DNA from 2 places in the Micromonospora humida genome. Region 1 is predicted to be linked to the other one. Evidence: riboswitches for the same ligand, from Rfam matches in the RefSeq annotation. Region 1 holds a riboswitch; the other holds the start of a gene.
What was found. Region 1 has a riboswitch for cobalamin ahead of JQX11_RS02825 (ribonucleoside-diphosphate reductase subunit alpha). Riboswitches for the same ligand answer to the same signal wherever they lie in the genome.

Region 1 (5,859 bases):
CACCTCCACCGGGATCAACGGGTGGGCCCGCCGGGACGCGCTGCGCTTCTCGCAGACCGTCACCATCGCCGACTGCTCCAACGGGCTCGCCCCGCACCGCGTCGCCTGACCGGGGCTGCCGGCCCGGCACGGCGTGCCCCTCGACGTTTCGAGCGGTGCGCAGGTGTGACGGGACCCGGCAGCCCGGGGTGGACGGCAACCGCGTCCACCCCGGGCAGGCCGGCCCCGCAGGTCGACCCGACGGCGTCAGGTCAACAGCGCCGGGCGCAGCTCACCACCCACGTTGATCGTGCCGACGACCCGGTCGCCGGTGAGGTCGAAGACGTCGACCGCCCGGTTGGTGCGCATGAGTTCCCGCACCGACGGCGGCAGCGACGGGGGTTCCTTCATCGCCGCCCGGACGTCGCGGGTGGTGGAGATCAGCCGACCGACCAGCGACGCCCCGTCGTGGTCCACCCGCACCCGGCCGTACTCCCAGCCGCAGGTGGTCAGGTCGAGCACCTCGAACAGGCGGGCGAGCAGCGGATGGGGGTCGGTCGCCCGGACGAACTGCGCCGCCCGGGTGCCGACGACCGTGGTGGCGGCGGCGACGTGCACGTACGGGTGCAGGCCGCCCGGCAGCGCGAACAGCGGCCAGTGCAGCCGGCCACCGGCCTCGCGCCACAGTGGCCGGTAGTTGCGCCGGTCCACCGGGAACCGCTGACCGGTACGCCGGTACAGCTCCGTCGTCTGGGCCAGCAGGTCCGCGTGGGCCGCGTCGGCGAACTCACCGACGATGCCGGCCGCCACCGCCAGGCCGTCGCCGTCGTCGAGCAGCCCGACCATCGCCGCCACCTGCTCGGCAGGTCGGACGGCCAGGTGGGCGCCGAAGCGCTGCCGCACCTCGGCCGACAGCGCCGCCTGCCGGACCGGATCCTCCTGGACCTGCCGGCCCCCGCCGCCCAGCACCCGCCCGAGCCATCCCATGTCGCCTCGTCTCCGCCGCCCTCACCGACCGCAGCCATGCTAGTGCGGCCCGGCGTCAGAGACAGCGCACGCCGGTCAGTTCCTCGGCCGCCGTCCACAGCCGCCGGCCGACGGCGGGATCGGTGGCCTCCCGGCTGGCCCGCACCTCGGTGACCGGCCCCCAGGTCTGGAAGAACCGGGCCGGGCCGAAGAACTGGCCGCCGTGGACCTGCGGGTCGGTGGCGGCGCGCAGTTGGGGCAGCGCACCCTGCTCGACCGGCTGGGTGGCCAGCAGGCCGAGCCGGGCGATCACCCGGCCGCGCCGACCCTGGTGGGACCAGGCCCGGGGAGTCAGGTTGGTGCGGGTGACACCGGGGTGGGCCAGCACGCTGATCACCGGCGACCCGGTGGCGCGCAGCCGGCGGTCCAGTTCGATGCCGAAGACGGTGGTGGCGAGCTTGGACCTGCCGTACGCGGTGGAGCCCCGGTAGCCGCGCTCGCCCATCAGGTCGGTGAAGTCCAGGTGTGCGTTGCGGTGGGTGATCGAGCTGAGGCTGACCACCCGGGCCGCCCGCGCCGCGGCCAGGTTGCCCAGCAGCAGGCCGGTCAGCGCGAAGTGGCCCAGCAGGTTGGTGGCGAGGTGCAGCTCGTGGCCGTCCACGCTGGTGCGGCGCGGGCCGAGCAGCACCGCGCCGGCGTTGTTGACCAGCAGGTCGAGCACCGGACGGTCGGCGGCCAGGGCCGCCGCGAACTCCCGTACCGAGGCCAGGGAGGCGAGGTCCAGCTCGCGTACCTCGACGTCGCCGCCCATGCCGTGGGCGGCCCGCCGGCCGGCGGCGGTGTCGCGCACGGCGAGCACGACCCGGGCGCCCCGCCGGGCCAGGGCGGTGGCGGTGACCAGGCCGAGGCCGGAGTTCGCGCCCGTCACGACGGCGGTGCGGCCGTGCTGGTCGGGGATGTGGTCGGCGGTCCAGGTCATCTGCTGCTCCCTGACGGTCGGATCGGACCACCGACGCTAGGGCCCGACCGGGCGGGGCCGGTCGTACCCGGTTGCCTAGGTCCCGCAGACCTACCCACGCCGGTCCGGGCCGCGCCACACTGGCGACATGACCCGTCCGTACGCCCGTGAACTCGGTGACTTCCTGCGTGCCCGGCGCGCCCGGTTGCACCCCCGGGACGTCGGCCTGGAGCCGGGTGGACGACGCCGGGTCACCGGGCTGCGCCGCGAGGAGCTGGCGCTGCTGGCCGGGTTGAGCACCGACTACTACCAGCGGATGGAGCAGGGCCGGGAGGTGCGCCCGTCCGACGACGTGCTGGACGGGCTCGCCGCCGCGCTCGGCCTCGACGACGCGGAACGCCGGCACCTGTTCACCCTGGCCCGCGCCGCCCGCCGGCCGACGCCCGCCCGGGTCGACCACGGCCCGGAGCGGGTGCCGGAGAGCACCAGGCGGCTGCTGCGGGTGCTGGACACCCCGGCGGTGGTGCTCGGCCGGCACCTGGACCTGCTCGCCTGGAACGCGTGGGCGGTGGCGCTGCTCGGCGATCCGGCGGACCACCCGCCGGACCGGCTCAACATGCTGCTGCTGATGTTCGACGAGGCGGCGACCCCGGTGCGGCGCTGCGCGTCCTGGGAGCAGCAGGCCATGGACTACATCGGCATGATGCGCGCCGCCGTGGCCACGGACCCCACCCACCCCCGGGCCACCGCCGTCGTCGGTGAGCTGAGCATCCGCAGCGCCGAGTTCCGGCGGCTGTGGGCCCGGCACGACGTGCGCGGGTCGGTCAGCGGCACCAAGACCTTCCAGGTCCCCGAGGTCGGTGACATCGTCCTGGACTGGGACACCTACCCGCTGCCCGGAAACCCCGGCCCGGTCATGCTGGTCTTCACCGCCGAGCCCGGCAGCGCCGACGCCGACGCGCTGCGGCTGCTGGCGTCACTGCGGGCCACCGGGCGGTCGGATGAGAGTTATCCGACACACCGACGCGACATCTAGTGTTGCCTCTCCCCCATCTACGCCATATATGGTGTGCCACGCAGCTGGTTCGGCCGGGCCCGGTGGTCCGGTCGAGGCAACAGGGAACCCGGTGGAAATCCGGGACTGCCCCGCAGCGGTAAGTGGGAACGACCGCCGTCATCGAGCACTGGACCGCGAGGTCCGGGAAGCGACGGCCAGTAGGCGACCGACCCCGGTCACGCCCACGAGTCCGAAGACCTGCCAGTGCGCCGTGCGCTGCTGCGCGCGGCGGTCGGAGGTCGCGCGGGACGACCGACGCCAGCACCCGGGCCGGCCGCCGTGCCGCGCCCGTCGGCGTCCTCCCGCGTCCCGATGGCCATCGGTGACAGCGAGGAGAGGTCATGACGAGCACAGCGCAGAGCCCACCGTCCGACGTCGACGGCGCGCAGCCACGCCGGCCCGCGATGCGGGTCCGCAAGCGCGACGGCGACACCGAGCCGGTGGACGTCAACCGGATCGTCACGGCCGTCGCCCGGTGGACCACCGACCTGGACGAGGTCGACCCGCTGCGGGTGGCCACCAGGACGATCAGCGGCCTCTACGACGGGGCGACCACGGCCGAGCTGGACAAGCTGTCGATCCAGACGGCGGCGGAGCTGATCGGCACGGAACCGCAGTACTCCCGCCTGGCGGCCCGGCTGCTGGCCGCCTACGTGGACGAGGAGGTACGTGGGCAGGAGGTGACCTCGTTCAGCGAGTCCATCCGGTACGCCCACGGCCTCGGCCTGATCGCCGACGACACCGCCGCGTTCGTGGCCCGGCACGCACGCCAACTCGACGACGCCGTCGACCCGGCCGGTGACCTGCGGTTCGAGTACTTCGGGCTGCGTACGGTGGCCGACCGGTACCTGCTGCGGCACCCGCAGTCGCGGCTGGTGGTGGAGACCCCGCAGTACTGGCTGCTGCGGGTGGCCTGCGGGCTGTCCACCACGCCCGACGAGGCGGTCGGGTTCTACCGGTTGATGTCGTCGCTGGCCTATCTGCCGAGTTCCCCGACGTTGTTCAACTCGGGCACCCGGCACACCCAGATGTCGTCGTGTTTCCTGGTCGACTCGCCGCGCGACGAGCTGGACTCCATCTACGAGCGCTACCACCAGGTGGCGAAGCTGTCGAAGTTCTCCGGCGGCATCGGCATCTCCTTCACGCGGGTGCGCGGCCGGGGGGCGCTGATCCGGGGCACCAACGGCCGGTCGAACGGGATCGTGCCGTTCCTGAAGACCCTCGACGCCGGGGTGGCGGCGGTCAACCAGGGCGGCCGGCGCAAGGGGGCGGCCTGCGTCTACCTGGAACCCTGGCACCCGGACGTCGAGGAGTTCCTGGAGCTGCGGGACAACACCGGTGAGGAGGCCCGGCGCACCCACAATCTCAACCTGGCCAACTGGATCCCCGACGAGTTCATGCGCCGGGTCGAGGCCGACGGCGACTGGTCGCTGATCGACCCGTCGGACGCCCCGGAGCTGCCCGACCTGTACGGCGAGGAGTTCGACGCCGCGTACCGGGTCGCCGAGAAGAAGGCGGTCCGCACGGTGAAGGCCCGGGACCTGTACGGGCGGATGATGCGCACCCTGGCACAGACCGGCAACGGGTGGATGACGTTCAAGGACCCGGCGAACCGGCTGTCCAACCAGACCGGCGTGCCGGGCAACACGATCCACCTGTCCAACCTGTGCACCGAGATCCTGGAGGTCAACAGCGACACCGAGACGGCGGTGTGCAACCTCGGCTCGGTCAACCTCGGCGCGCACCTCACCGCCGACGGCGTCGACTGGGACAGGCTGCGCGCCACGGTCCGTACGGCTGTGGTGTTCCTGGACCGGGTGATCGACATCAACTACTACCCGGCCGAGCAGGCGGCGGCGTCGAACCCGCGCTGGCGGCCCGTCGGGCTGGGGCTGATGGGGCTGCAGGACGCGTTGTTCGCGCTGCGGCTGCCGTTCGACTCGCCCGGTGCCCGGGAGCTGTCCACCCGGGTCCAGGAGGAGATCTTCCTGACCGCTCTGGAGACCTCGACCGGCCTGGCCGAACGGTTCGGCGCGCACCCGGCGTACCCGCAGACCCGGGCGGCCCGGGGTGACCTGCACCCGGACCTGTGGGGGGTCGAGCCCACCCAGACCGCGCGGTGGGCGGCGCTGCGCACCCAGATCGCCGCGCACGGCCTGCGCAACTCGCTGCTGGTGGCGATCGCCCCGACCGCCACGATCGCGTCGATCGCCGGCTGCTACGAGTGCATCGAGCCGCAGGTGTCCAACCTGTTCAAGCGCGAGACCATGTCCGGCGAGTTCCTCCAGATCAACACCTACCTGGTACGCGAGCTGAAGGCGCGCGGCCTGTGGACCTCGGAGATCCGCGACCGGATCAAGCGGGCCGAGGGTTCGGTGCAGGGCATCGTCGACCTGCCCGCCGAGGTGCGGGAGTTGTTCCGGACCGCGTGGGAGCTGCCGCAGCGGGCGCTGATCGACCTGGCCGCCGCGCGGGCGCCGTACGTCGACCAGTCGCAGTCGCTGAACCTGTTCCTCAGCGCGCCGACCATCGGCAAGCTGTCCTCGATGTACCTGTACGCCTGGAAGTCCGGGCTGAAGACCACCTACTACCTGCGGTCGCGTCCGGCGACCCGGATCCAGCAGGCCACCGTCACCGTCGCCCCGGTCGTGGCGGCCGACGCCGAGGCGCTGGCCTGTTCCCTGGAGAACCCCGAGAGCTGCGAGGCGTGCCAGTGACCACCGTCGACGAACCCCGCACCGCCGGGCGGCAGCTGCTGCTCGACCCCGGCATGGACCTCACCCTGCGGCCGATGCGCTACCCGCACTTCTTCGACCGGTTCAAGGACGCCATCCGCAACACCTGGACGGTGGAGGAGGTCGACCTGCACTCCGACCTGGCCGACCTGGAGCGGCTGTCG
Region 2 (5,859 bases), 190 kb from region 1:
GCGGTTGCCGCCGTCCAGGTCACCGAGGTGATCGCCTCGGTCACCGTTGCCGAGCCGACCTTGACCGGCGCGGTGAGTGGGCCGTCCTCGACGGTAGCCCGCCACCCGGCCAGCTTGTGAACCGCAGCCGAGGTGATGGGCGTGGCCTCGGGCATCACGATGCGCACGCTCGTCGTCGCCGCTTCGGCGCGCTCGTTGGGCACCCGGAACGTCAGGGTGGTGAATCCACCTGGCGCGGCCTGGGCGGGGCTTACCGAGACGTGCGCCTGCGCCGGGCCGACCGGCGCGATCCCGACCGCCGCTCCCGCGAGCAACGCCAGGGCGATCCGTCCCGGTACATGCTGTCGCATCGTTCATCTCCTCCTGCTGGGCGTGCCTTCGCTGGCCTTCAGCGGCTATCGCACGATGTTCATCATGGTGGGGAGGCCGTCGGGTGGCGTGTGGGGGTGTGCCAGGCGATGTGGCCGTCCGGTCGCACCAGAAGGCCACCGGTGTCGTGCAGGCCGCACTGGTCGAGGAAGACCGTTCGCGCAGATGGCGACATCACGGTTGAGGTGGTGGACGGTCAGTGGAAACCCGACCTTCTGCTGCTCGGCCGCAGTCGAGGCCCAGGCCGCGTCGGGCCGGCGAGCAGGATGAAACCGTCGCCTGCGACCAGGTCGAGGGTGGACCGGGTCTGTTCCGGGTCGAGCCAGACGTGGGGGAGACGGTGGCCCGGCCGGCCGGTGGGGACGTAGTCGGCCACCGGATCCCCGGCAGGCGGGGCCGTGCCATCGGCGATGACGGCGGCGGAGGTGTAGTGGTGGCGAACACCGCCGGTCAACCACGGCCGGCTGCGGCCTGACAGCGGGGTCCCCGTGTCGCCCGACGGGCATGGGGACCCCGCGCAGCGCCGGCCGGGCCACGGCGGGCCGCCGATCCGGGGCCAGCCGTGGGACAGCGCGGTCATCCGCTGGTGGCCAGGCGGACACCCAGGGCGATGAAGGCCACCGCGCAGATCCGGCTGATCCGCCGCGACCACCGACCGTCGGTCACCCGGCCGGCGAACCTGCCCGCCCCGGCGCCGAGAGTGACATCGACGGTGAGTTGTATCGCGACGAAGATCGCACCGAGGAGCACCAACTGTGCCGTGACGTTACCGGTCGCCGGGCTGACGAACTGCGGCAGGAAAGCCACGCTGAACAGGATCATCTTGGGGTTGAGGAGATTGGTCACCAACCCGCGGAGGAATGCCCCGCCACCGCGGCTGTTCCGCTCCGCCGTGGTGGCGGCCGTCGCCCTGCCGTCGCGTAGGGCCCGAATCCCGAGGAAGATCAGATAGGCCGCCCCGGCCCAGCGGATCGCGGCGAACAACACCGGCGAGGCGGAGACCACGGCGGCGAGGCCACCGACCACCGCCGCCACATGTACCGCCTCCCCGGCCGCGACCCCGAGCGCGGCGACCGCGCCGGCCCGGGTGCCGTAGCGGGTGGCGTTGGCCAGGACGAACATCATGTCCGGCCCGGGAGTGATCATGAGGACGGCGATGGCGGCAAGGTAGCCGGCCAGGGTGGCCGCGGACAGTCCGAGCACCACTCAGCCCTCCTCTGCGCCGTCGAGCAACGCCCGCCGGAGAGCGAGCCGGTGCTCCCGCCGGATTTGCGCCTCCCGGTAACGACGCCGGTCACCATCGGTCTCCGGCAACAGTGGCGGTACAGCGCGCGGTTGACCGTCGTCGTCGACGGCGACCATCACCAGGTGGGCGGTGGCCACGTCGACCGGCGGCACCGCCCGGTCCCAACGGTCCGCGCTGACCTTGACGGCGACCTCCATCGAGCTGCGGCCGGCCCAGGTGATCCGGGCGTCGACGTGCACGACGTCGCCGACGCGTACGGCCCGCAGGAAGGCGGTCTCGTCGATGGCGGCGGTGACCGCCGGCCCGTCGGAGTGTCGGGCGGCGACCACTCCGGCGACGGAGTCGATGAGGTTGAGTATCCGACCGCCGTGGACGGTGCCCATCAGGTTGGTGTGGTGCTGGTCCATGATCTGCGACAGGGTCAGCCGTGACGCCGACGGGGGCCGGCCGGTGAGTGTGGTGCTCTCGTGCATGGTTCATCCGTCCTCGGGAAGCACACCGACCGACCAGCCGGCACGCACGTCGAGGACACGCCGCAGCGCATCACCCGCCCGACCCGCCCGCGAGGTCGACGGCAGCGCACCCACCTCGTGGATGCGCAGCGCGGGCAGGTCTTCGGACTCGTGGGCGTGATCCGGATCCCGGATCTCCTACTGGCCGTCGCTTCCCAGGCCGTGCGGCCCAGTGCTGATGACGGCGGTCGTTCCCACTCACCGCTGCGGGGCAGTCCCGGATTCCCACCGGGTTCCCTCTTACGACGCCCAGGCGTGACGAACGTCCGGGCGAACCAGCGCCACGAAGCAGCCTATCCGCGACCGGTCAGTCCGCCGGCCGCTGCGGGGCCTGATGTGACCCACCTCCCTGCCCGCCCTCCTCGGCGGTGGCGGGTGGCTCATCCAGCCCTCGGCGGGCAGGCGGGGCCACGCCTACGGCGGGACCCGGCACGTCCTGCGGTGCCGCCACCGGCGTTTCGGGTCGCGGCGTGGCCGTTGACGGTGCCGGCTGCGGCGCGGGCGCGGCGAAGGTGACCGGGGCGTCGAACGCGGCCCGCCGGGCGGCGCGCCGCAGGGCGGCCAGCACCGCCGGGCCGGCCAGCACGACCGCCACCGCCGTGGTGATCGCCCGCCCGGTGTCCCAACCGAACGTCGAGGTGACAGCCGTGAACACCGCGAAGCGGTGCAGATTGTCCAGCACCGGCGCACCGGCGACGTAGGAGAGTTGAGTGTCCGCGCCAAGGCTGAACGGCCAGAACCACAGGTTCATCAGTAGGCCGTAGCCGTAGGCGGCGAACGCACCGTAGCCGGCCAGGACAGCCACCTCGGCCCGGCCGCGTAACCGCGTAGGGAGCAGACCGGCACCGAGACCCACCCAGGAGGCGCACAGCATCTGGAACGGCAACCACGGACCCACCCCGGCGGTGAGCAGCGCGGAGGCGAACAGCGACGTCGAACCGAGGAGGAACCCGAAACCCGGCCCGAAGACCCGACCAGCGAGGACGAGCAGGAAGAACACGGTTTCGATGCCCGCGGTGCCGGCGCCCAGGGGACGCAGCGCGGCGTTGACCGCGGCGAGCACACCGAGCATGGCCAGGGCCTTGCTGTCGATGCCACCGGAGCTGAGTTCGGCCAGCACGAGCGCCACCAGCACCGGCAGCATGACGAGGAAGACCAGCGGGGCCTCACCCGTGCGAGCGGTGCTCTCGGGATGCGCGGGAATGAAGAACGGCCAGGTGAAGGTGGCCAACGCGGCGGCGGAGGCGAGGGCCAGCACCACGGCGGTGCGCGGCGCGATCCGCAGCACGCTCATGCCGGCTCCCGGGCCGGGCCCAGCACGGCGGTGACCTGCTCGACCGTCAGCCACGGCGCCGGGGCGAGCACCTTGGCCACCTGCGGGGCGAACGCCGGTGAGGCGAGCATGACCTCGGCCGTGGTGCCGTCGGCCACGATGTCCCCCTCGGCCATCACGACCACCCGGTCGGCGAGGGTCGCGACGAGCTCGACGTCGTGCGTCGCGACCATCACCGCCCGGCCGGCGGCGGCCAGCCCGCGAACCAGGGCGACGAACTGCCGCTTGGCGAGATAGTCCAGCCCTCGGGTCGGTTCGTCGAGCAGGACCACCGGTGGGGCGGCGGTGAGCTGCACGGCGAGCACGAGCGCCAACCGTTGCCCCTCGGACAGGTCACGGGGGTGCCGGTCGCCGGGCAGACCGGGGGCGAGCCGGTCGAGCAGGCTGCGGCAGGTGCCGGCCGCCGTGGCGGTCTCCCGGTCGGCCTGACGGCACTCGGCGTCCACCGTCTCCAGATAGAGCAGGTCTCCCGGGGTCTGCGGGACGAGTCCGACGTGCCGGCGGGCCTGACCGGCTGGCAGCTGCTTCGGGTCGACGGGGTCCCGCCCATCGCCGGCATCGACGGTGACGGTGCCCCGGTGGCGGGGACCGCTGCCCTGCACCGCCCAGAGCAGGCTCGACTTGCCGGACCCGTTGCGGCCCATCAACGCGACGACCCGGCCACGGTGCAGGTCGAGGTCGACGCCGGCCACGGCCACGGTGCCCGGATACCGCACGACGATCTTGCGGGCGGCCAGCACCGGGGTCGTGCCCGGAGCCGGCGGCGGGTCGGGAGGAGTCGTGTCGGCGAGCCGCTGGCGCAGGGCACCGGCCCGTCGGCGGGCGTCGCGGACCGACAGCGGCAGCGGCGTCCACCCGGCCAGCCGGCCCAGCTCGACCAGCGGCGGCGCGAGGTCGACGCCGGCCAGCACCGCCGCCGGTTCGCCGTCGACCACCCGGCCGTCGCCGGGCAGGTAGAGCAGCCGGTCGGCGTACTGCACGACCCGTTCCAGGCGGTGTTCGGCAAGCACCACGGTCACACCCAGGTCGTGCACCAGCCGGGTGACGGCGGCGAGGACGTCCTCGGCGGCTGTGGGGTCCAGGGCGGAGGTGGGTTCGTCGAGCACCAGCACCCGGGGGTGGGTGGTGAGGACCGCGCCGATCGCGACCCGCTGCTGCTGCCCACCCGACAGTGTCCGCAGCGGCCGGTGCCGCAGCTCGGCGATGCCGAGCAGATCAAGGGTCTCCTCCACCCGCTTACGCATCACCGCCGCAGGCAGGGCCAACTGCTCCATGCCGTACGCCAACTCTTCTTCGACGGTGTCGGTGACGAAGCCGGACAGCGGGTCCTGACCGACCACGCCGACGACGTCGGCGAGATCGCGGGGCGGGTGCCGGCGGGTGTCCCGACCGTCGACGGTGACGCTGCCGTGCAGGGTGCCGCCGGTGAAGTGCGGCACCAGCCCGTTGATCGCCCGCAGCAGCGTCGATTTGCCGGCTCCGGTGCGACCGGCGACCAGGCACAGTTCGCCCTCCTCGACCCGCAGGCTCACCTCACGCAGCGGCGGTGGACCGTCGTCGCTGTAGCGGACGGTCACCCGGTCGAAGGTGATCATGGGTGACCTCCGGGTACGGACGTGGCCGGGTCGCCGGTACGGGTAGGTGCCGCGACAGCGCTGCCCGATGTGCCCGCCGTCGGTGGTCGGGTCGACGGCGACCCGGTTGGTGGCGGGGCCAGCCACGCCGGCCCCGCCGCCGCGGTGACGGCGAGCAGCATCAGCGGCGTCACCTCGGGCCAGGTCAGCGGACTGACCGGCGGATAGAGCAACTCCGGGGTGACCGAGCCGGCGAGCAGCGTCAACGCGGCCGCGGCGATGCCACATCCGGCCACCAGCAGCTCGGCGGAACGCCACCGGTCCGGTCGGTAGCGGCTACGCCGTACCCGGCGACCGGCCAACAGCATTCCGGTCACGGCGACGACCAGGCCGGTGAGGAGCATCGGCAGACCCAGGTAGCCGGATCCGGTGGAGTCGAGCAGTCCGTATGTGCCGGCGCAGACACCGACCAGCCCACCGAGCACCAGGGCTCCCGTCGCGGCGCGCTGACCGGCCGGCACCGCCGCGGTGCGGCCGTAGCCGCGCGAGTCCATCGCCGCCGCCAGCGCCAACGACCGGTCCAGGGCATCGGCCAGCACCGGCAGGGCGATCCCCCGCAGCGCACGCATGCCCCGACCGGTCGCGCCGCGCAGCCGACGCGCCCGACGTACCCGCAGCACGCTCTCCACCAGTTGCGGCGCGACCGACAGCGCCACCACCACGGCGGTGCCCACCGCATACAGTGCCCCGGGCACCGCCTTGAGGAGCCGTTTCGGGTTGGCCAGCGCGTTGGCGGCGCCGAGGCAGACCAGCATCGTGGCCAGC

Region 2: it holds a riboswitch for cobalamin, as region 1 does, so the genes downstream of both, JQX11_RS03640 (acyl-CoA thioesterase) here and JQX11_RS02825 (ribonucleoside-diphosphate reductase subunit alpha) in region 1, are expected to answer to the same signal.

What each region holds. Positions count from the first base shown of each region.
Region 1 covers NZ_JAFEUC010000001.1:692,392-698,250, forward strand. Annotated here, with positions in the region: gene JQX11_RS02805 (hypothetical protein) at 1-109, shown strand, start outside; gene JQX11_RS02810 (hypothetical protein) at 247-966, opposite strand; gene JQX11_RS02815 (oxidoreductase) at 1,022-1,924, opposite strand; gene JQX11_RS02820 (helix-turn-helix transcriptional regulator) at 2,052-2,939, shown strand; cobalamin riboswitch at 2,967-3,180, shown strand; gene JQX11_RS02825 (ribonucleoside-diphosphate reductase subunit alpha) at 3,302-5,677, shown strand; gene JQX11_RS02830 (ribonucleotide-diphosphate reductase subunit beta) at 5,731-5,859, shown strand, end outside.
Region 2 covers NZ_JAFEUC010000001.1:884,850-890,708, reverse strand. Annotated here, with positions in the region: gene JQX11_RS03650 (YcnI family copper-binding membrane protein) at 1-350, opposite strand, end outside; gene JQX11_RS03645 (LysE family translocator) at 946-1,575, opposite strand; gene JQX11_RS03640 (acyl-CoA thioesterase) at 1,576-2,088, opposite strand; cobalamin riboswitch at 2,205-2,422, opposite strand; gene JQX11_RS03635 (ECF transporter S component) at 2,435-3,421, opposite strand; gene JQX11_RS03630 (ABC transporter ATP-binding protein) at 3,418-5,055, opposite strand; gene JQX11_RS03625 (CbiQ family ECF transporter T component) at 5,052-5,859, opposite strand, start outside.